DNA from 2 places in the Rhodococcus antarcticus genome. Region 2 is predicted to be linked to the other one. Evidence: predicted binding sites of a transcription regulator. Region 2 holds the regulator's gene; the other holds the start of a gene.
The links. The regulator LexA, encoded in region 2, represses DNA repair genes until DNA is damaged. The targets are predictions, from matches to a motif close to CGAACANNTGTTCG.
Positions count from the first base shown of each region.

Region 1: the regulator LexA is predicted to act here: its motif matches at 8,822-8,835, upstream of ruvC (crossover junction endodeoxyribonuclease RuvC).

Region 1 is NZ_CP110615.1:1,377,576-1,389,241, forward strand. It holds gene RHODO2019_RS06605 (alkaline phosphatase D family protein) at 1-1,510, shown strand, start outside; gene pgsA (phosphatidylinositol phosphate synthase) at 1,573-2,193, shown strand; gene RHODO2019_RS06615 (phosphatidylinositol mannoside acyltransferase) at 2,174-3,088, shown strand; partial or broken gene RHODO2019_RS06620 (glycosyltransferase family 4 protein) at 3,085-4,216, shown strand; gene RHODO2019_RS06625 (NUDIX hydrolase) at 4,213-5,214, shown strand; gene pdxS (pyridoxal 5'-phosphate synthase lyase subunit PdxS) at 5,379-6,227, shown strand; gene RHODO2019_RS06635 (nucleoside/nucleotide kinase family protein) at 6,251-6,889, opposite strand; gene pdxT (pyridoxal 5'-phosphate synthase glutaminase subunit PdxT) at 7,256-7,885, shown strand; gene RHODO2019_RS06645 (YebC/PmpR family DNA-binding transcriptional regulator) at 7,949-8,704, shown strand; gene ruvC (crossover junction endodeoxyribonuclease RuvC) at 8,885-9,460, shown strand; gene ruvA (Holliday junction branch migration protein RuvA) at 9,457-10,041, shown strand; gene ruvB (Holliday junction branch migration DNA helicase RuvB) at 10,080-11,090, shown strand; gene yajC (preprotein translocase subunit YajC) at 11,190-11,552, shown strand.
Region 2 is NZ_CP110615.1:1,084,100-1,095,765, forward strand. It holds gene dapF (diaminopimelate epimerase) at 1-427, shown strand, start outside; gene hflX (GTPase HflX) at 504-2,054, shown strand; gene RHODO2019_RS05340 (hypothetical protein) at 2,091-3,125, shown strand; gene lexA (transcriptional repressor LexA) at 3,130-3,891, opposite strand; gene RHODO2019_RS05350 (LysM peptidoglycan-binding domain-containing protein) at 4,112-4,585, shown strand; gene nrdR (transcriptional regulator NrdR) at 4,870-5,322, shown strand; gene RHODO2019_RS05360 (vitamin B12-dependent ribonucleotide reductase) at 5,423-8,287, shown strand; gene RHODO2019_RS05365 (glycosyltransferase) at 8,587-9,723, opposite strand; gene RHODO2019_RS05370 (hypothetical protein) at 9,955-10,860, shown strand; gene RHODO2019_RS05375 (NADPH-dependent F420 reductase) at 10,870-11,574, opposite strand; gene RHODO2019_RS05380 (hypothetical protein) at 11,630-11,666, opposite strand, start outside.

The sequences.
Region 1 (11,666 bases), 290 kb from region 2:
CGTGCTGCTCGCCCTCGAGGGACTGGAACCCGGCACCGCCACCCCGTACGCGGTGGACCTCGACGGCGCCACGGTCTGGCCGTCGGCGGGGGACCGCCCGAGCACCGTGCGCACCCGGGGCCGGGGCGACGACGTGCGCATAGCGTTCGGCTCGTGCCGCAAGGCGGAGGGTGTCGATGCCGAGGCGCTGGGCCGGTTCGGGGCCGACGCCCTCGTCGCCATGGCCACCCGGATGTCCAGCGCGGGCCACGAGGACTGGCCGGACGCGATGCTCTTCGTCGGCGACCAGATCTACGCCGACGAGCCCTCCGAGGACCTCCGCGCGCGGCTGCGGGCCCGGCGTGCGGCAGGCGAGGGGCCGCAGGGGGCGATCGGTGCCGACGAGGTCACCGAGGAGATCTGCGACTTCGAGGAGTACACCTGGCTGTACCACGAGTCCTGGGCGCCGGCGGACGTCCGGTGGCTGCTCTCCACCGTGCCCACGTGCATGATCCTCGACGACCACGACCTGCGCGACGACTGGAACAGCTCGTGGAGCTGGCGGCAGGAGATCCGGACCCGCCCGTGGTGGCGCGACCGCGTCGTCGGGGCCTTCAGCTCCTACTGGGTGTACCAGCACCTGGGCAACCTGTCCCCGCGCGAGCTCGAGTCCGACGTGCTCTACGCCGCGGTGCGGGCCGCCGGTTCCGACGCCGAGCGCGAGCAGCTGCTGGCCGACTTCTCCTGGCGGGCGGACACCGAGCCCGGCAGCGCCCGGTGGAGCTACCACCGCGACTTCGGCCGCACCCGGCTGCTCGTGGTCGACTCGCGGTGCTCCCGGCGCCTGGACCCCGACGACCGCGCGATGGTCGACGAGGCCGAGTGGGAGTGGGTGCGGGAGACCGCGCTGGACGCCGACGTGGACCACCTGCTCATCGGCACCTCCCTGCCGTTCCTCCTGCTGCCCGGCCTGCACCACCTCGAGGGGTGGAACGAGGCCACCGCCGAGGGCGCCTGGGGCCGGGCCTACGGGGCGGTGGCGGAGAAGATCCGGCTGGCCGTGGACCTCGAGCACTGGGCGGCGTTCCGGTCGTCCTTCGACGCGATGGTCGAGCTGGTGCAGCAGGTGGCGACGGGGCCGCGCCCGCCCGCGAGCGTGCTGTGGCTCTCCGGGGACGTGCACTGCTCCTACCTCGCGGAGGCCCACGTCGAGGGGGTGGACGCGGACCGGACGACCGTGCGCCAGCTGACCATGTCTCCGTTCCGCAACCCGCTGAACGTGCCCATCCAGGTCGCCAACCGACTCGCCCAGACCCCGGCGGTCGCGCGAGCGCTGCGCGGGCTGTCCCGCCGGGCCGGGGTGACCGAACCCGCGATCAGCTGGGACGTCGACGACGGGCCGTGGTTCGACAACGGGGTGATGACGGTGGTGCTGCACGGGCGCGCGGCCGCGGTCGACGTGGACCACGCCTGGGTGGATCCGACGGGCACGCAGGGCCTGCGACGCACGCTGCACCGCCGCCTGACCTGAGCCGGTGTGGACGCCGACTAACCTGCAGGGGTCCCGCCCGCTCCCCGGAGGTGCTCCACCGCATGGTCAAGCTCATCACCCGGTCCTCGGCCTCCCGCGTCACGGGGCCGATCGGGTCCTGGCTCGTCCGTCGTGGGCTCAGCCCGGACGCCATGACGGTGATCGGCACCGTGCTCAGCGTGGTCTCCGCGCTGACGCTGTTCACCACCGACCACCTTTTCGTCGGCACGCTGCTGATCTGGCTGTTCGTCATGTTCGACATGCTCGACGGAGCCATGGCGCGCGCGCAGGGAGGTGGCACCCGCTTCGGCGCGGTGCTCGACGCGACGTGCGACCGCGTCACCGACGGTGCGATCTTCGCCTCGCTGACCTGGTGGGCGTTCACCTACGCCCACAGCCGTCCGCTGGCCGCCGCCGCCCTGGTCTGCCTGATCACCAGCCAGGTCACCTCGTACGCCAAGGCCCGGGCCGAGGCCAGCGGGTTCGCCGCGCCGAAGGGGCTCATCGAGCGCCCCTCACGGCTGGTCATCGTCCTCGCCGGTACCGGGCTCACCGGCCTCGGCCTCCCGTGGGCGGTGTACGTCGGCACGTACGTGCTGGCCGTGGGCAGCGTGTACACGGTGGTGCAGCGCGTGCTGGCCGTCCGCAACGCCGAGGGCGCGCGTGACCGCATCCCGCTCTGACCGCGTCCGGAGCCGGGCGGGCGAGCTGGGCTACGCCGCCGGGTGGCGCCTGGTCCGTGCGCTGCCCGAGCCGGTCGCCACCCTCGCCTTCACGCTGGGGGCCGACGTGGCCGCCCGGCGCGGCGACCACCTCCAGCTGCGCCGGAACCTCGGCCGCGTGCTCGGGGTGGCCCCTGGCGAGGTTCCGCAGACCGTGGTCCGCGACGCGCTGCGCTCCTACGCCCGCTACTGGCAGGAGGCGTTCCGGCTGCCGTCGGCGGACCACGAGGACATCCGGGCCCGCGTGCGGATCGAGGGCGACGAGAACATCCAGGCGGGTCTCGACGCAGGCCGCGGGGTGCTGCTCGTGCTGCCGCACACCGGAAACTGGGACGTGGCCGGGCTGTGGCTCGTCGGCCGGACCGGGACCTTCACCACGGTGGCCGAGCGGCTGCGCCCGGAGTCGCTGTACCGCCGGTTCGTCGCCTACCGGGAGAACCTGGGTTTCGAGATCCTGCCGTTGACCGGCGGCGAGTCGCCGGTGCGGGGGATCGTCCGGCGGCTGCGCGCCGGCGGGGTGGTCTGCCTGGTGGGCGACCGCGACCTCAGCCGCGCCGGGATCCCGGTGACCTTCTTCGGCGAGGCGGCACGGATGCCGGCCGGTCCCGCGTCGATCGCGCGGAGCACGGGGGCGGCGCTGCTGCCGGTGGACTGCGTCTTCACCGGTGCCGGATGGCGGCTGCGGGTGCACCCACCGGTGGACCCGACCCTGGACGTGGCCGCCGCGACGCAGGTGGTGGCCGACCGCTTCGCCGCCAGCATCGCCGCCCACCCCGCGGACTGGCACATGCTGCAGCCGTTCTGGGTGGCGGACCTGCCGGCGCGCTGGCAGGCGGAGCTCGGGGGCGCGGGATGAGGATCGGCATGGTCTGCCCGTACTCCTTCGACGTGCCGGGCGGGGTGCAGGCCCACGTGGCGGAGCTGTCGGCCGTGCTCATCGGTCTCGGGCACGAGGTGAGCGTGCTCGCCCCCGCGGACGAGGACACCGTGCTGCCCGACTACGTCGTCAACGGTGGCCGGGCGATCGCGGTGCGCTACAACGGTTCCGTGGCGCGGCTGAGCTTCACGCCGACGAACTTTTCGCGGGTGCGGAAATGGATCCGCGGCAACGACTTCGACGTCCTGCACCTGCACGAGCCCAACGCCCCGAGCCTCACGATGATGGCGCTGATGATCGCAGAGGGGCCGATCGTGGCCACCTTCCACACCTCGACGACCAAGAGCCGCATGCTGAGCACGTTCTCCGGTGTGCTGCAGCCGTTCCTGGAGAAGATCACCGGTCGCATCGCGGTCAGCGACCTGGCCCGGCGCTGGCAGGTGGAGGCGCTCGGGGCGGACGCGGTGGAGATCCCCAACGGCGTCCACGTGGGGGCGTTCGCCGAGGCCGAGCCCCTGCCCGGCTACCCCCGCGCCGGCGGCACGCTGGCCTTCCTCGGCCGCTACGACGAGCCCCGCAAGGGCATGCCGGTGCTGCTGGCGGCGCTGCCCGCCCTGCTCGAGAACCACCCCGACCTCGAGGTGCTCGTGGTGGGCGGCGGCGACGTCGACGCCCTGCGCCGGGCTGCGGGCGAGGAGGTGTTCGCGCACCTGCGGCTGCTCGGCCAGGTCAGCGACGCGGAGAAGGCCTCGGCGCTGCGCAGCGCGGATGTCTACTGCGCCCCCAACACCGGGGGCGAGAGCTTCGGCATCGTCCTGGTCGAGGCCATGGCGGCGGGCACGGCGGTGGCGGCGAGCGACCCTCGAGGCCTTCCGGCGGGTCCTGCAGGACGGGGCCGCCGGCGCCCTCGTGCCCAACGGTGACGCCGCCGCGTGGAGCCACACGCTGCACGGGCTGCTCGCCGACGCCGACCGCCGCGCGGCGCTGGTCCGGGCCGGGAACACCGCGGTGCGGGCCTACGACTGGCCGGTGGTGGCGCAGCAGGTGCTGCGGGTCTACGAGACCGTGACCGCCGGCGGCGCCCGGGTGCACGAGGCGGACGAGTGACCGCGCTGCTCGTCGTCGCCGTGCTGGCCGTCGTGCTGGTGGGGCTCTGGATCTACGCCACCGCCAACCGGCTCGACCGGCTGCACGTGCGCACCGACGCCGCCTGGATCGCGCTCGAGTCCGCCCTGGGCCGTCGCGCCGTGGTGGTGCGCGAGCTCGCCAGGGCCGGGGCCGGCCCCGGTGCGGACACACGGCTCGCCGCCCTCGCCGCGCGCGCGGAGCGCACCGACCGGGTGGGGCGGGAGGACGCGGAGAACGCCCTCTCGGCCGCGCTGGGCTCGGTGCGCACCGAGGCGCTCTCGCCCCAGCTCGCCGCAGAGCTGGCCGACGCGGAGGCCCGGGTGCTGCTGGCCCGGCGCTTCCACAACGACGCGGTGCGCGACACCCTGGCCCTGCGCGGGCGGCGACCCGTGCGGGTGCTGCGCCTCGGTGGCACCGCCCGGCTGCCCGCCTACTTCGAGATCGCCGAGCGGCCACCCGTGGACTCGGGCGGTCCGCGGCGTCGACCGTCGAGCCGGGTGCTCCTGCTGGACCCGACCGGTCGGGTGCTGCTGCTGCGCGGGAGCGAGCCCACCCGTCCCGGGGCGCACTTCTGGTTCACCACCGGGGGAGGCACCGAGCCGGGCGAGGACGCCAGGGCGGCGGGGGTGCGCGAGGTCACCGAGGAGACCGGGCTGGCCCTGGAGGAGTCCGTGCTGCGCGGTCCGCTGTGGTGGCGCCGGTCGATCTTCGTCTTCGACGGCGACACGATCGAGGCCGAGGAGACGTACTTCGCGGCCGCCGTGTCGGCGTTCACCCCGGACGGGGCGGGGCACACCGAGCTGGAGCGGCGCACCCTCAGCGACGCCCGCTGGTGCGGACCGGAGGACGTGCGCACGCTGGAGGCCGCGGGGGAGCGCGTCTACCCCCCCGGGCTGGACGCGCTGCTGGCCGAGGCCGTGGCGCTCGTCACCTCGCCGGTCGACTCCCCGGCTCCGCTGCCGCGCAGCATCCCCTGATCGGTTCCGCCCGGCGTGCGTCTCGCGGTGTCCGGCCTACGATCACGGGCAGACCCGAGAGCCGCTCCCACGCGGCACGAACAGCAGGAGACACCGTGAGCACCCCCGAGACCTCCAGCAGCACCGCCGCAGCCGGTACCGGCACCGCCCGCGTCAAGCGCGGCATGGCCGAGATGCTCAAGGGCGGCGTGATCATGGACGTCGTCAACGTCGAGCAGGCCCGGATCGCCGAGGACGCCGGCGCCGTCGCCGTGATGGCCCTGGAGCGCGTGCCCGCCGACATCCGCGCCGAGGGCGGCGTGTCCCGGATGAGCGACCCGGACATGATCGACGCCATCCAGGCGGCCGTGAGCATCCCCGTGATGGCCAAGGCCCGCATCGGTCACTTCGTCGAGGCCCAGGTGCTGCAGAGCCTCGGCGTGGACTACATCGACGAGTCCGAGGTGCTCACCCCCGCCGACTACGCCCACCACATCGACAAGTGGCGCTTCACCGTGCCGTTCGTCTGCGGCGCGACCAACCTCGGCGAGGCGCTGCGCCGCATCAACGAGGGTGCGGCGATGATCCGGTCCAAGGGTGAGGCCGGCACCGGCGACGTGTCCAACGCCACGATGCACATGCGCACCATCTCCGCGGAGATCCGTCGGCTGACCTCGCTCAGCCCCGACGAGCTCTACGTCGCGGCCAAGGACCTCCAGGCCCCGTACGACCTCGTCGTCGAGGTGGCCACGGCCGGCCGCCTGCCCGTCACCCTGTTCACCGCCGGCGGCATCGCCACCCCGGCGGACGCCGCGATGATGATGCAGCTCGGCGCCGACGGCGTGTTCGTGGGCTCGGGCATCTTCAAGTCCGGCAACCCGGCGCAGCGTGCCGAGGCCGTCGTCAAGGCCACCACCTTCTTCGACGACGCCGACATGGTCGCCAAGGTCTCCCGCGGGCTCGGCGAGGCCATGGTCGGCATCAACGTCGAGCAGCTGCCGGTCGACCACCGGCTCTCCAGCCGCGGCTGGTGAGCCCGGCGCTGCGCCCGTGACCGCTAGCCGGTGCGCAGCGCGGGCCGGTCGGCGTGCTCGGCACGGACGAGCACGTCGGCCAGCTCATCGGTGCCCACCTCCTCCTCGTGCCCGAGCACGGCCGGCACCGTCCAGCGGAGGCCCTCCGGGGTGCGGCGCAGCAGTGCTGCCTCCGACACGTGCACGTGCACGGTGAGCTCGAAGGGCAGCCCGCGGCCGAGCAGCAGGGGTCCGTCCACCAGCAGCACGGTGCCCGGGGCGGCGGTGCGCCGCTCGGCGCGGGTGGCCCGGTCACGCTCGGCGTCCCACAGGGTGGGTAGCCACCGGCCGCTGCCGCCGGGGCCCAGGGGGCCGAGCACCTCGCGCTCGAGCGCGGCCAGGTCGAACCACCCGCTGCGGTAGCTCTCCTCGTCGGCTCGACCGTGCTCCAGGCGCAGCGAGGCGGGACGCAGCCAGTCGGCGAGCGACACCCGTGCGCAGGGGGTGCCCTCGGCACGCAGGCGCTCAGCCACCGCGTCGGCCAGCACACCGGGCTGCGCCCCGTCGGCGCCGTCCACCGCGACCCGCAGCGCGTCCGGGACCGTCCGCGCGGCCCGGCACCGGGCCGCGAGCTCGTCGGCCAGGGCCGCCGTGCTCAGCGGTCGGTAGGTGGGGGCGCTCACCGGTCCATCGTGGTGCAGCCGCCGCTCCCGCACGACATCGCGCCCGGGGGACGTATGCGGCGGCGCTCGCCGCCACCGCGACCCTCGCACCGACTGCCACGTCGAGGTCCACGAGTTCCAGGCCAGCCGTGATCTGCTCCGGGGTGGCACGCAGGCAGGCCGTCACCCGCTCGACCAGCGGGGTGGCGCGCAGCTCGGGGGCGCCGCGGTCCACCACCCGGCCGGGCCAAGCGCGGGGCGGCCGACTCCAGCTCGGCCGCGTCGGGCACCTCCCGTCGCCCCGCGCCCCCGGCGAGCGGCACGACTGACCATCGGCACCTGCGCCGGTGGACCTGACCCCGCGGGGGCCGCCTACAGTTCGCCCCCGTGACCGGACGGCCCGTGGTGGGAGTGCTCGCGCTGCAGGGCGACGTCCGCGAGCACCTCGTCGCGCTGGCCCGCGCGGGGGCCGATCCGGTGCCGGTCCGCCGGGAGGCGGAGCTCGCCGCGGTGCACGCAGTGGTGCTGCCGGGCGGTGAGTCGACCACCATGAGTCGGCTGCTGCGCACCTTCGAGCTGCTCGAGCCGCTGCGCGAGCGCATCGCGTCGGGGCTGCCCACCTACGGTTCCTGCGCCGGGATGATCCTGCTGGCCCGCGAGGTGCTGGACACCCGGGCCGACGCGGTGGGGGTGGGGGGTCTCGACGTCACCGTCCGCCGCAACGCCTTCGGCCGGCAGGTCGACTCGTTCGAGACCGATCTCGACGTGGTGGGCGTCGTAGGCCCCCCGGTGCGCGCGGTGTTCATCCGGGCGCCGTGGGTGGAACGGGTGGGCGACGGCGTGCAGGTGCTGGCGCGGGTGCCCCCGGGACACGGGGCCGCCGACGGGCGGGTGGTGGCCGTCCGCCAGGGATCGGTGCTGGCCACCTCCTTCCACCCCGAGGTGACCGGCGATGGCCGGGTTCACGAGCTGTTCCTGCGGATGGTGCGGGAGTCCGCCGACGGTGACATGGGTTGACCGGCTCCGCCGGTTAGGATCGCCGCACTGTCCCGAGCACCTGACCGGAAGGGGCGCGCGCCGATGAGCGGCCACTCCAAGTGGGCGACCACGAAGCACAAGAAGGCCGTGATCGACGCACGCCGCGGCAAGTCGTTCGCCAAGCTCGTCAAGAACATCGAGGTGGCTGCGCGCACGGGCGGGGGCGACCCCGTCGGCAACCCGACGCTGTTCGACGCCATCCAGAAGGCGAAGAAGACCTCCGTCCCCAACGACAACATCGAGCGTGCGCGCAAGCGTGGTGCCGGTGAGGAGGCGGGCGGGGCCGACTACCAGACGATCGTGTACGAGGGCTACGGGCCCGGTGGCGTCGCGATGTTGGTGGAGTGCCTGACCGACAACAAGAACCGGGCCGCGGGCGAGGTGCGCACCGCAATGACGCGCAACGGCGGCAACCTGGCCGACCCGGGCTCGGTGGCCTACCTGTTCGCCCGCAAGGGCGTCGTCACCCTGGAGAAGGGCGAGCTCAGCGAGGACGACCTGCTGATGGCCGTGCTCGAGGCGGGCGCGGAGGAGGTCAACGACAACGGCGACACCTTCGAGATCATCAGCGAGCCGACCGACCTGGTGGCCGTGCGCACGGCGCTGCAGGAGGCGGGGATCGACTACGACTCCGCCGACGCGAGCTTCCAGCCGTCGATGAGCGTGGCCGTGGACGCCGACGGCGCCCGGAAGGTGCTCAAGCTCGTCGACGCCCTCGAGGACTCCGACGACGTGCAGAACGTCTACTCCAACGTGGACCTATCCGACGAGGTGCTCGCCGAGCTCGAGGACGACTGAGTCCCGACCGCCCGTGGGTTGGTGGCGGTGGAAGACCGTCCGGCTGCTGTTCGGGGTACGTGCAGACGTGCCCACGCGTGTCGTGCGCCGGTGGTCTGCACCCGCGCCGCTAGGGTTCGAACGTCAGTTCGGGTCTGCGGGTCGGTCGAGCGTGGAGGTGCGGGCGTGCGGGTGCAGGGCTTGCGTGTGCTCGGCGTGGACCCGGGGCTCACCCGCTGCGGTTTCGGCGTCGTGCAGTCCGGTCGTGGGCGAGAGGTGAGCCCGGTGGCCGTGGACGTCGTCCGCACCCCCCCGGACCTCGAGCTCTCCCGGCGGCTGCTGCGCATCTCCGACGCCGCCGAGGAGTGGCTCGACGCGCACCGCCCGGACGTGGTGGCCGTGGAGCGGGTGTTCAGCCAGCACAACGTGCGCACCGCCATGGGCACGGCGCAGGCGGGGGGAGTCGTCGCCCTTGCCGCCGCACGACGGGGCATCCCCGTCAGCTTCCACACCCCGAGCGAGGTCAAGGCCGCGGTGACCGGCAGCGGCACGGCCGGCAAGGCGCAGGTCACCGTCATGGTCACCCGGCTGCTCGGGCTCGCCGTCGCCCCGACGCCGGCCGACGCCGCCGACGCCCTGGCCCTGGCCATCTGCCACTGCTGGCGGGCCCCCATGATCGCCCGGATGGCGCAGGCAGAGGCGGCTGCCGCGGAGGCCCAGCGGGCGTACAGGGCCCGCCTCGCGCTCGCCGCGCGGACCAGCCGGAGCGGGCGGTGATCAGCTCGGTCCGCGGCGAGGTGCTGCAGGTGGCGCTCGACCACGCCGTCGTCGAGGTCGGTGGGGTGGGTCTGGCCGTGCTCGCCACCCCCGCCACGCTGGCCACCCTCCGCCGGGGGAGCGAGGCCCGCTTGGACACCACGCTCGTGGTCCGCGAGGACTCCCTCACCCTGTACGGCTTCGCCGACGCCGAGCAGCGCGCGATGTTCACGCTGCTGCAGACCGTCTCCGGCGTGGGGCCGCGCCTGGCCATGGCCGTGCTGGCCGTGCTGGAACCCGACGTGCTGCGCGGGGCGCTGGCCGACGGCAACCTCACCACGCTCATGCAGGTGCCCGGCATCGGCAAGCGCGGCGCCGAGCGGATGGTCGTCGAGCTGCGGGACAAGGTCGAGGCCGTCGGTGCCCCGACCCCCTCCGCGGGCGGTGCGGTGCGAGACCAGGTGGTCGACGCCCTGGTCGGGCTCGGCTTCGGCGGCAAGCAGGCCGAGTCGGCGACCGACGCCGTGCTCACCGCCGATCCCGCCGCGAGCACCGCGGCCGCGCTGCGCGCCGCCCTGTCGAGCCTGGGGGCCCGCCGGTGAGCGAGGAGCCCGGGTCCGACGACGCCCTCACCGCGGCCATGGTCGCCGAGGACCGCGACGTCGAGTCCAGCCTGCGGCCCAAGGACCTGAGCGAGTTCATCGGCCAGCACCGCGTCCGCGAGCAGCTGCAGCTGGTGCTCACCGGGGCCCAGCGGCGCGGCACGCCACCCGACCACGTCCTGCTCTCCGGTCCGCCCGGGCTCGGCAAGACCAGCCTGGCCATGATCATCGCGGCCGAGCTGGGGACGGCGCTTCGGCTCACCTCGGGCCCGGCCCTGGAGCGCGCCGGCGATCTCGCGGCCATGCTCAGCAACCTCGTCGAGGGCGACGTCCTGTTCATCGACGAGATCCACCGCATCGCCCGCCCGGCCGAGGAGATGCTCTACCTGGCCATGGAGGACTTCCGGGTCGACGTGGTGGTGGGCAAGGGCCCCGGGGCCACGTCGATCCCCCTCGAGGTCGCCCCCTTCACCCTGGTGGGAGCGACCACCCGGTCCGGAGCGCTCACCGGACCGCTGCGCGACCGCTTCGGGTTCACCGCGCACATGGAGTTCTACGAGCCCGCCGACCTCCAGCTCGTGCTGGCCCGCTCGGCCCGCATCCTCGGGGTGGACCTGCGCCCCGAGGGGGCGGTGGAGATCGCGGGCCGCTCACGGGGGACACCGCGCATCGCGAACCGACTCCTGCGTCGCGTGCGCGACTTCGCCGAGGTGCGCGGGAACGGCACCGTCGACCGCTCCACCGCGCGCGCGGCGCTCGCCGTCTACGACGTGGACGAGCTCGGGCTCGACCGGCTCGACAAGGCCGTGCTCGGCGCGCTCGTGCGCAGCTTCGGTGGCGGCCCCGTCGGCGTGTCCACCTTGGCCGTGGCCGTGGGGGAGGAACCGGCGACGGTCGAGGAGGTCTGCGAGCCGTTCCTGGTGCGTGCCGGGATGCTGGCCCGCACCCCGCGGGGCCGGGTGGCGACGGCCGCGGCGTGGACCCACCTGGGCCTCGTGCCCCCACCGGACGCGGTCACCGGAGCGGGCCAGGCGGTCCTCTTCGACTGACCCGTCGGCCGCTCCGGGAGAGCAGTCGGTGACGGGTGGCACACTGGGGTCCCGTGCCGGGTCGCCGGTGCGCGACCCGACGACAGGACCGATCCACCGATGAACGCCTTGCTCCCCATCCTCCTCGTGGCCTTCCTGGGCATCATGTACATGGCCAGCCGCCGGCAGAAGAAGGAGGCCAAGGCCGTCTCCGACATGCAGGACGCGCTGACCGCGGGCGACGAGGTGATGACGACCTCCGGTCTGCACGGAACCATCGTCGACCTCGACGAGGACACGGTGGACCTCGAGGTCGCCCCCGGGGTCGTCACCACCTGGAACCGCCTGGCCATCCGGTCCCGGGTCACCGTCGACGCCAGCGAGGACGAGGTCGAGGACGAGGACCTGGAGGACGACCAGGTCGAGGACCAGCCCGCCGTCGAGGCCTACGAGCCGGCCGCGCCGAGCCTGCGCAAGGACTGACCGGACCGACCGGGCGGGTACGGTGCCTCTCCGGGCGAACCGGACGGGCGCCGACGCCGGTCGGCCGTGCGGAGGCGTCAAGCCACGAGCGCGAGCGCACCCCCACCCCTGAGC
Region 2 (11,666 bases):
CACCAGCACGGCGACCGTGGGCGGGCGGCACGTCGAGGGTGTGGTGGTCGACGTCGGCAACCCGCACCTGGCCTGCGTGGTGGACGACGTCGCGGGCCTCGACCTCACGAGCCGGCCGGAGTTCGACCACGACGTCTTCCCGCACGGGGTCAACGTCGAGCTGCTGACCCCCCTGGTGGACGGGGCGGTGGACATGCGGGTGCACGAGCGCGGGGTGGGGGAGACCCGCTCCTGCGGGACCGGGACCGTGGCCGCGGCGCTGGCGGCCCTGCACCACGACGGACGCAGCACCGGTGAGGTGCGGGTCCACGTGCCCGGCGGCGAGGTCCTCGTCCGCATCGGGGGTGGACGGAGCTCGCTGCGCGGTCCGTCGGTGCTCGTGGCCCGCGGCGTCCTGGACGCCGCGTGGTGGGCCGCCCAGGTCTGACGCGTCCACCCCCCGCGTCCGCCCATGGAGTAATGACGTGCGCACCTGGAGCGGTGCGTGGGACCATGGAACGCACATGACGAACTCTGCGACGCGGTCCGACCACCACGAGCCCGACCGCCACCCCGACACCGACCTGCCCGAGAGCGCACGGGCGGAGGTCTACCTCGACGACCTGCTGCTCGACGGCCTGCCCGCCGGTCCCGCCCCGCGAGGCACGGCCGACGACCCGTCCACCGGGGACATGCAGCTCGAGGAGCGGACGTCGCTGCGCCGTGTCTCCGGGCTGTCCACCGAGCTCGCCGACGTCACCGAGGTGGAGTACCGCCAGCTCCGTCTGGAGCGGGTGGTGCTCGTCGGCGTGTGGACCAGCGGCACCAGCGCCGAGGCCGACGCCAGCATGGCCGAGCTGGCCGCGCTCGCGGAGACCGCCGGGTCCGAGGTGCTCGAGGGCCTCGTGCAGCGCCGCAGCACCCCGGACGCCTCCACCTACATCGGATCAGGCAAGGCCAAGGAGCTGCGCGACGTCGTGGCGGCAACCGGTGCGGACACCGTGATCTGCGACGGCGAGCTCACCCCGGCCCAGCTCACGGCGCTGGAGAAGGTCGTCAAGGTCAAGGTCGTCGACCGCACGGCGCTGATCCTGGACATCTTCGCCCAGCACGCCACGTCCCGTGAGGGCAAGGCGCAGGTCGAGCTGGCCCAGATGCAGTACATGCTCCCGCGGCTTCGCGGCTGGGGTGAGTCGCTGTCCCGGCAGGCCGGTGGAGGCACCGGTGGTGGCTCGACCGGCGGCGTGGGCACCCGTGGTCCCGGGGAGACGAAGATCGAGACCGACCGTCGACGGATCCGGTCCCGCACCTCCAAGCTCCGCAAGGAGATCGCAGGGATGCGGCAGGCCCGGGAGACCAAGCGCGACAGCCGCCGCCGCAACGAGGTCCCCTCCGTGGCCATCGCGGGGTACACCAACGCCGGCAAGTCCAGCCTGCTGAACGCCCTGACCGGGGCCGGCGTGCTCGTGCAGGACGCGCTGTTCGCCACCCTGGACCCCACCACCCGTCGCGCCGAGCTGCCCGACGGTCGCGAGTACGTCCTCACCGACACGGTGGGGTTCGTGCGCCACCTGCCCACCCAGCTCGTCGAGGCCTTCCGCTCCACCCTGGAGGAGGTGGCGCAGGCGGACCTGCTCGTGCACGTGGTGGACGGGGCCGATCCGTTCCCCGAGGCGCAGGTGGCTGCCGTCCGCCAGGTCCTGGTCGAGATCGCCGACGAGCGCAGCACCACCCTGCCGCCCGAGCTGCTCGTGGTGAACAAGATCGACACGGCCGACCCGGTGATGCTGACCCACCTGCGCAACCTCATGCCTGACGCGGTGTTCGTCTCCGCGCACACCGGGGAGGGTGTCGCCGCGCTGCAGGCCCGGCTCGTGGACCTGCTGCCGCACCCGGAGATCGACGCCGAGGTGCTGCTGCCCTACCAGCGGGGTGACCTGGTGGCCCGGGTGCACTCCGAGGGTGAGGTGCTCAGCGAGGAGCACACCCCCGAGGGAACCCGTCTGCACGCCCGGGTGCGGGGTGACCTGGGCGCGGTGCTGGCGCCGTTCGCGGTGGCGGCCACGCCCGCCTGACGCCTGCCCGCCGGGCCACCTGGAAGACTGCCGGACATGCTGCTGCCCGCCCTGCTGCTCGCGCCTGCGCTGCTGCTGACCGTCTCGACGGTGGGCCCTCCCACCCCCGGCACGCTGTGCACGCCGTCCGACGCACGGCTGGCGGAGCTCTCGGCGCTGGGTGTCCGTGCGGGGACGGTGCTCGCGACCGGGGACGGCGACGTCACCGAGGTGCTGGCGCTCGACCCGGCGAGCTGCGCGGTGACGGGGACCCTCGACGTGGGGCTCGACCTGCGTGACGTCGAGGACCTGGCGGTGGCCGCCGACGGGACGGTGTGGCTGGCCGACACCGGGGACAACCGCAGGACCCGCGACACGGTCGCCCTCGTCTCGGTGGGTGAGGCAGGGGTGCCGTCGGGCCTGCACCGGCTCAGCTACCCCGACGGCCCGCACGACGCCGAGGCCCTGCTCCTGCAGCGCGACGGACGGCCGGTGGTGGTGACCAAGGCCGTCTCCGGCACTGCAGGGGTGTACGCGCCGGACGTCCCGGTCGACCGGCTGGCCGAGCCGGGCCCGACCCCGATGGCCCGGGTGGGACAGGTGCGCATCGCCGCGACCGACACCCCCGGCGGGCCGGTGGGTTCGCTCGGGTCGGTGCTCGTCACCGGAGGAGCGGTGAGCACCGACGGGACGGTGGCGGCGCTGCGGACCTACACCGACGCCTACCTGTGGTCGGTGCCCGACGGAGACGTGGTGGATGCGCTGGCCAGCGACCCGGTGCGCGTGCCGCTGGCCGGCGAGCCGCAGGGCGAGGCGGTCGCGTTCACCGCGGACGGTGCGCTGCTGAGCGGATCGGAAGGCCCGGCTGGAGTGCTGCCGGCGATCCGGACCGTCGTGGGCGCGACGGGGCTCGCGGTGGTCGCGCCCGCCCAGACCCCCGGGGCCACCACGCCCCCGGCGAGCGACCAGCCCGCCCCGGCGAGCGACGGGAGCGGGCTGGAGCGGTGGCAGGCCGCGGTGATCGCCGTGGTGGTCGCCGGTGCCGTGGTGTGGCTGGTGGGCCGGCTGCGCAGGGCGGGCCGTCGCCGGTAGCTGCTCAGAGCTTGCGCATCACCGTGACGACCTTGCCGAGGATCGTCGCCTCGTTGCCCGGGATGGGGGTGAACGCGGGGTTGTGCGGCATCAGCCAGACGTGGCCGTCGCGGCGCTTGAACGTCTTGACCGTGGCCTCGCCGTCGATCATGGCCGCCACCACGTCCCCGTTCTCGGCCACGTTCTGCTGGCGCACCACCACCCAGTCACCGTCACAGATGGCCGCGTCGACCATGGACTCGCCGACGACCCGCAGCAGGAACAACGAGCCCTCGCCCACCAGCTCCCGGGGCAGCGGGAAGACGTCCTCCACGGCCTGCTCGGCCAGGATCGGCCCACCGGCCGCGATGCGCCCCAGCACGGGCACGAAGGTGGGCGTGGGCATCGAGTCGTGGCGGGCGGCCTCGTCCGGCTGGGCGTCCCCGCTCTCGACCTGCGCCGCGAGCGCGGCCGCGGCCAGGTCCTCCGGGGTGCGCACGTCCACGGCGCGGGGACGGTTGGGATCGCGCCGCAGGAGCCCCTTGCGCTCGAGGGCCTTGAGCTGGTGGGACACCGAGGAGGTGGACGTGAGGCCCACCGCGTCGCCGATCTCCCGGACGCTCGGCGGGTAGCCGCGCAGCTCGACCGACTCGCGGATGACCTCGAGCACCCGCCGCTGCCGGGAGGTGAGCCCACCGGCGACGGAGGTGACCTCGGCGGCGGCCGGAGCACCGGCCGCTCCGCCGACGTCCGCCGGGCCTGGCTGCTGGCTGTCCTTGCTGCTCATGGTGTGACGCCTCCTGCTCTGCGGTCCTGCGCCGACGCGGTTCCGACGGTGCCGAACGTAGCGGGGGAGGGGTTCCCGTTCAAACACCTGTTCGATCGACACGCCGACAGATCTCGTTTTTGTCGGACCGTCCTGGTAGACATCGCCCAGACGTTCGATCGAACGGGTGTTCGAGATGTGCGCCCGCACTGGATCGGGTGACCGACCGACGGAGGATGACATGACTGTTCTCGCTGACACCACACCGCTGGGCACCGGCGGCTGGACGCAGGGCTCGAGCGAGGCGCCACCGGTGCGGCGGCGGGCCGTCCCGCGGCAGCAGGCGCTGCGGCGCCCCGGCGGGCGGCCGCTGTCCTACTCCGGCGCTCCGGCCCCCGTCCGTGTGTCCCGTGCGCCGCACGCGCCCACGCGCGTGCAAGTGCGCCGGCGCCGCCTGGCGGCGTGGGTGGCGATCTCGGTGCTCGGCGTGGCGGCGGTGGCCGGGCTCGTCGCGCTGCGCTCGGCGGGGGCCGACGCCGTTCCGGTGGCCACCTCGGTGGTCCAGGTGCGGGCGGGGGAGAGCCTGTCCGAGCTCGCCGGCCGGGTCGCTCCGGGTGCGCCGACGTACGCGGTCGTGGAGCGCATCGTGTCGCTGAACGGGTTGTCGGGTGCCGTGGTCCGGCCGGGTGAGTCGCTGGTCGTGCCCGTCCGCTGATCACGACGTCGGCTGGTCACGTCCGCGGTCCCGCCCCGGCGTGCCCGGCGACCGCTGCCTCGACACGCTCGGGTACCTGCGGGAACGCGGTTTCCCTGCGTGTCACTTGCGCGGAGTCTTGGGTGCGCCTACCGTCCGGACCACAACATCTAGTGCTTACACCGTTGTAGTTCATCCACAGGTTGGGTCCGGTTGTCCACCGGAACTCACAGGCGCACGGGGAGTTGTTCACCGCACGGTCCACAGGGCCGGTGGACAACCTCGACTCGAGAGGGGGTCCGGACGTGCACTGCCCGTTCTGCCGGCACCCCGACTCCCGGGTCGTGGACTCCCGCGAGGCCGACGAGGGCCAGGCCATCCGCCGCCGCCGGTCGTGCCCCGAGTGCAGCCGCAGGTTCACCACGGTGGAGACCGCCGTGCTGGCCGTCGTCAAGCGCAGCGGGGTGACCGAGCCGTTCAGCCGCGACAAGGTCGTCCGCGGCGTCCGACGCGCGTGCCAGGGAAGGCCCGTCGACGACCACGCGCTCTACCTGTTGGCGCAGCAGGTCGAGGAGCAGGTGCGAGCCGGTGGTTCCGCCGAGATCCCCAGCCACGACGTCGGCCTGGCCATCCTCGGGCCGCTGCAGGACCTCGACGAGGTCGCCTACCTGAGGTTCGCCTCCGTCTACCGCTCCTTCACCTCCGCCGAGGACTTCGAGAAGGAGATCAGCCAGCTCCGTCACCACCAGTCCGGCTGAAACCGGACCCGCACGTCGCTCGACCCGCACGTCGCTCGAACCGCACGTCGCTCGAACCGCACCGCCGTCCCCGCAGCACACCAGGAAGAGGAACCACTCGATGACCGAGACCGTCGGAGCCGACACGGCCAGCAGCTCCTCCACCCGAGGGCACGGCGAGACCGCCGAGTCCGGCCGCAAGCTCGGCCTGCGCGTCGAGCGGATCTACACCACCGAGGGCGTGCACCCCTACGACGAGGTGACCTGGGCGCGACGTGACGTGGTCATGACCAACTGGCGCGACGGCACGGTGAACTTCGAGCAGCGCGGGGTGGAGTTCCCCGAGTCGTGGTCTCTCAACGCCGTCAACATCGTCACCAGCAAGTACTTCCGTGGGGCGGCCGGGTCCGACACGCGCGAGCAGAGCCTGCGCCAGCTGCTGGACCGGGTGGTCACCTCCTACACCGCGGCGGGCCTGGACAACGGCTACTTCGCCAGCGAGACGGACGCGGAGATCTTCTCCCACGAGCTCACCTGGATGCTGCTCCACCAGGTGTTCAGCTTCAACTCTCCCGTCTGGTTCAACGTCGGGACGCCGTCCCCGCAGCAGGTCAGCGCCTGCTTCATCCTCGCGGTCGACGACACGATGGACTCGATCCTCAACTGGTACAAGGAGGAGGGGCTGATCTTCAAGGGCGGCTCGGGCGCGGGGCTCAACCTCTCGCGCATCCGGTCCTCCAAGGAGCTGCTCTCCTCCGGTGGCACCGCGTCCGGCCCGGTCAGCTTCATGCGTGGAGCGGACGCCTCGGCCGGCACCATCAAGTCCGGTGGCGCCACCCGCCGCGCGGCGAAGATGGTCGTGCTCGACGTGGACCACCCGGACATCCAGGAGTTCGTGGAGACCAAGGCGCGTGAGGAGAACAAGATCCGGGTCCTCCGCGACGCCGGGTACGACATGGACCTCGGTGGCAGCGACATCACCAGCGTCCAGTACCAGAACGCCAACAACTCGGTCCGCGTCAACGACGAGTTCATGCGCGCGGTGGAGACCGGCGGTGACTTCGGCCTGCGTGCCCGTGGCACCGGTGAGGTCATCGAGACCGTCGACGCCAAGAAGCTTTTCCGCCAGATCTCGCAGGCCGCGTGGGAGTGCGCCGACCCCGGCATCCAGTACGACGGCACGATCAACGACTGGCACACCTGCCCGGAGTCCGGGCGCATCAGCGCGTCGAACCCCTGCAGCGAGTACATGCACCTGGACAACTCCAGCTGCAACCTCGCCTCGCTGAACCTGATGAAGTTCCTGGACGACGACGGCAGCTTCGACGCCCAGACGTTCAGCAAGGCCGTCGAGGTCATCATCACGGCGATGGACATCTCCATCTGCTTCGCCGACTTCCCGACCGAGCCCATCGGTGAGACCACCCGTCGGTTCCGCCAGCTCGGCATCGGCTTCGCCAACCTCGGTGCGCTGCTCATGGCCACCGGACACGCCTACGACTCGGAGGGCGGTCGGTCGCTGGCGGCGGCCATCACCTCGCTGATGACGGGCACCGCCTACAAGCGGTCGGCCGAGCTCGCCGGGGTGGTCGGCGCCTACGACGGCTACGCCCAGAACGCCTCGGCGCACCAGCGCGTCATGCGCAAGCACGCAGCGGCCAACGACCTGCTCCGCACGGTCGGGCGCTCCGATGCCGCCGTGCACGAGGTGGCCACGTCCGCCTGGCAGGACGGGCTCAAGATCGGTGAGCGCAACGGCTGGCGCAACGCCCAGGCCAGCGTGCTCGCGCCCACCGGCACCATCGGCTTCATGATGGACTGCGACACCACCGGCATCGAGCCGGACTTCTCGCTGGTCAAGTTCAAGAAGCTGGTCGGCGGCGGATCCATGCAGATCGTGAACCAGACGGTGCCGCGAGCGCTGGCGTCGCTGGGCTACCAGCCCGAGCAGGTCGAGGCGATCGTCGAGCACATCGCCGAGAAGGGCCACGTCCTTGACGCACCGGGCCTGCGCCCGGAGCACTACGAGGTGTTCGACTGCGCCATGGGCGAGCGGGCCATCGCCCCCATGGGGCACGTGCGCATGATGGCCGCGGCGCAGCCGTTCCTCTCCGGCGCCATCTCCAAGACGGTGAACATGCCGGAGACGGCCACCGTCGAGGAGGTCGAGGGCATCTACTTCGACAGCTGGAAGATGGGGATCAAGGCGCTGGCCATCTACCGCGACAACTGCAAGGTCGGCCAGCCCCTCTCGGCCGGCAGCACGGGCTCGGCCTCCTCGGACAAGACCGCCACGGCCGCGGTCGTGCACGCCGGACCCACGCGCAAGCGTCTGCCTAAGAAGCGGACCGCGCAGACGGTCTCCTTCGCCGTCGGTGGCGCCGAGGGCTACCTGACCACCGGCTCCTACCCCGATGGCGGGCTGGGCGAGATCTTCGTGAACATGAGCAAGCAGGGCTCGACCCTCTCGGGCGTGATGGACGCGTTCTCGCTGGCCATCTCCATCGCGCTGCAGTACGGCGTGCCGCTGGAGACCTACGTCGGCAAGTTCGTGAACAACCGGTTCGAGCCCTCGGGCATGACCGACGACCCGGACGTCCGCATCGCGACCTCGGTGGTGGACTACCTGTTCCGCCGGATCGCCCTGGACCACCTGCCGGAGGAGAAGCGGGCCCAGCTCGGCATCTACTCCGCCGCCGAACGCTCCGCCCAGGTCGCGGCGACGGACTACGGCACCGGTGCGCCGGCCGAGATCGACGTGGAGGGCCTGCGCTCGAGCGTCGGCACCGCACCGACGGTCAACGCCAAGGAGGTCGCGGTGGCCAGCCCGGCACCGTCCTCGGTGGGCTCCACGTCCGAGCTGCTCGAGGCGGTCACCGGCTTCGCCACCGACGCGCCGCTGTGCTTCACCTGCGGCACCAAGATGCGCCCCGCCGGCAGCTGCTACGTGTGCGAGGGGTGCGGCTCGACCAGCGGCTGCAGCTGAGTCCGGCGCGTTCGCCCCGTCCCCGAACCGGGGGCGGGGCGTTGCGCCGTGTGCGGATGACGCGGTCCGCCGTGGCCACCGCAGCGTGGTGCGCGGGTCCAGCGGTGCCGTGAGCGTGCAGGCCCGGTCGTGCGCCATCCGTGGCGTGCGGGTTGCGTCCGGTGGACGTTGCTCGACGCGCTGACGTCCCTTGTCGGCCGGAGCGACGCCGCCGTCCGCCGTTGATCAACGCTCGTCCTGCCCGGGGCCGATCGGCAGCAGACCGCCGCGGAGCTCCCGACGCGCCGAGGCCGGCGGCCTCACGCCCGCAGTCGGTGCCTCGCGACCTCCTCCAGCGCGTCCACCAGCCGCGCCGGCGCCGGCATCCCGGCCATCTCCCGCTGCACCTCCTGCGCGGCGCACCGCAGCCCGGGGTCGCGGACCAGGTGGGAGAGCACGTCGGTGGTGATCTCCCGCACCGGGACCGCCAGGGCGGCACCCCGCGCGGCCAGCAGCTCCGCCGTGGACCGGCGGTCCCCCGCGCCCGGCACCACCAGCTGGGGCAGCCCCGCCGCGAGCGCACCGAGCGCGCTGCCCGCCCCACCGTGGTGCACGAGCGCGGTCGCGTGCGGCAGCACCTGGTTCAGCGGCACCCATCCTGTGCGCCGGACGGAACCGGCCAGACCGCGGTGCGCGGCGTGGCCGCGGGGTCGGACCAGCACCACCTCTGCGTCCAGGGCGACGGCCGCAGCGGCCACCGCACGGGCGGGGTCGGCACCCGATGCACCCGGCGCGGTGCTGCGGCTGACCACGATGCGCGGGCGGTAGCACGGGCGCCGCAGCCACTCGGGGGCCTCGCCGCCGGCTTCCGGTGGCACGGCGCGCAGCGGGAGACCGGCCCGCGGGCCGACCACGCTGCGCGGCGCCACGGTGAGGACCAGCGCCGGCGCGGGCAGGTCGTCCAGCCCGTGGTGGTGCAGGGCGGCGCGCAGGGCCGGTGAGGTGAGGGTGGCCGCGACGAGCGCGGGACCGTCGGCGAGGCTGTTCTCCTGCAGCACCGCGGGCACCCCGAGCCGCGCAGCGGCCACCGCCCCCGCCACGGCGAGCGGTTCGTGGACCACGAGGTCGGGTCGCCAGCGCCGCGCGAGGTCCACCACGGCGTCCACCAGCCCGGCGTTGACCCGGCCGAACAGCTCGCCGACCACGGCGGTGCCCGCCCGACCACCGCGCTCGCGCACCGCGGAGCCGGGTCGGCGCAGCACCACGCCCGCCGTCACACGTCCGAGGTGAAGGCCGCCGGCCACGTCGTCCACCGGCAGACCTCGGGTGTTGACCTCGGTGACACCGCCGCCGCAGGCCACCCGTACCTCGTGACCGGCCTCCCGCAGCGCCACCGCCAGGGGGACCAGCGGCAGCACGTGGCCCAGGAGCGGGGCCGCGACGACGAGGATCTTCACGCCCCCACACCACCCTGGTGTGACGCGAAACACAAGTCCTGGGGGTGGGCGGGTTCGGTGTCGGCACCGCCACGGGCTGGCCGCGCGGGGGAGGGGACGTGGGCGGGGTTCCACCGCGGACCTCGCCACGGACCCGGCCGCGCGGTGCGCGCGGCTGCCGGTGCGGTCGCAGCAGGCTCGGGCGGTCCTCCCCACACGGTCCAGGGCGCGCAGAGCGGGGAGACTGGAGCCATGGGTGCCTACGACGAGCTCGCGACCACGGGGCAGGCGGGGGAGCTGACCACCGAGCTGCTCCGCCAGCTCGTGCTCGCCACGGTGCGGACCCGGGGGTTCGTCGCGCCGGCGACCCACACCGCGTGGACCCCGGACGCGGTGGACGAGACCATCTCGCAGCTCGTCGGGGCGCCCGGCACCGGTTTCCTGCTGACGTGCTGGGCCCGGGCGGAGGACGACGCGACGCTGGCGGCGGTGATGGCCGACCTGGTCGGGTCGCTGCTGGAGGAGGCCGGCACCGGGTGGTCGGCGGCGGAGGTGGCCCGTCGGCTGGACACCGCGGTGCTGCCGGGCGACCCGGGCCTGGAACGCACCTCGGAGCCGACCGGCTGGGGGCTGCCGGGTCAGGCCCGGTGGGACCCGGCGCGCCGGCCGGAGGTGGTGACCGCACTCGCGGCGGTGGCGGTGCAGACGCGCGGCCGCACCGGCATCGCCACCGTCCCCGTGCTCCGCGCGCTGGGCCACGCCGCGCTCCAGGCCGCCGGGGGCGCGATGACCACGGCCGAGCTCGCCGGGCTGGTGGTCGACCGGCTGGCGCCGGCCCGCCGCCGGCCACCGCGCCCGGTGCTCATGGACGGGGTGGGGGAGTCGGTGTCCCCGCTGCTGGACGGCCCCGAGCCGGGGCTCGTGGTCAACGACACCGCGGAGGAGATCTGGGCGTCGCTGACCTCCCTGGAGCGCACCCTGGTCCCCCACCTCGGCCTGCCGGTGGCCGAGCTCGCCGCCGTGGTCGAGCTGCCCGGTGCGATGGCCGAGGTGGCCGCCGACGGGCTCGTCGAGCGGCTGCGCGCGGCCTGCACCGACGACGAGCGTGCGGCCGAGGTGCTGGTGCGGCTGCGCGTGCTGTGCACCGAGCGCCCCTGAGCGCCGAGGTCAGTGGCTGTCGAAGTAGGCCTTGCCGCGCTCGGCGATCGCGGCGGCCTGCTCGGGGGTGGTGTCGGCGTAGCGGGTGGCGGCGGCGAGCTCCTCGCGCATGCCGTGCACGTCCTGACCGGTGACGTACGCGGCGGTGTCGCGCTGGAAGCGCCAGCCCTCGGAGAGCGCCCCGGCGTCGACCACGTCGAAGCCGAGCTCGTTGACGAGCCCCTGCACGGTCACCTTGGCGTCGTCGGAGTCCCCGGCGAGGGGCAGCGCGCGGCGGTCGGGCGAGCCCTCGGGCCGGCCCTGGGCGCCCAGGTGACCGAAGTAGATGTTGTTGAACACCTTCACCACGTGGCTCTCCGGCAGGTGCGCCTGCAGCAGCTCGCTGGTCGTGGTCGACTCGTCGTCGAGCTCGGGGATCTGGCCGTCCCGCTCCGGGTAGTAGTTGTTGGTGTCGATCACGACCTTGCCGCGCAGCGGCTCCACGGGCACCGTGGCGTAGGCCTTGAGCGGGATGGTCACGACCACCACGTCCCCGGCCTCGGCCGCCTCCTGGGCGGTGGCGGCGCGCGCCCGGTCGCCGAGCTCGAGGACGAGGGCGCTGAGGGTCTCGGGCCCCCGCGAGTTGCTGAGCACCACGTCGTGGCCCGCCTCCAGGAAGAGCCGGGCGAGAGTGCTGCCGATGTTGCCGCTGCCGATGAAGCCGATGGTCGTCATGGCTGGTCGAACACCGCCCCGGGACGGGGTGTTCCGCGACGGCCGCGCGGCTGGGCTACTGCGGCGGAACGGCGGGTCCCTGGTGCGCGGCG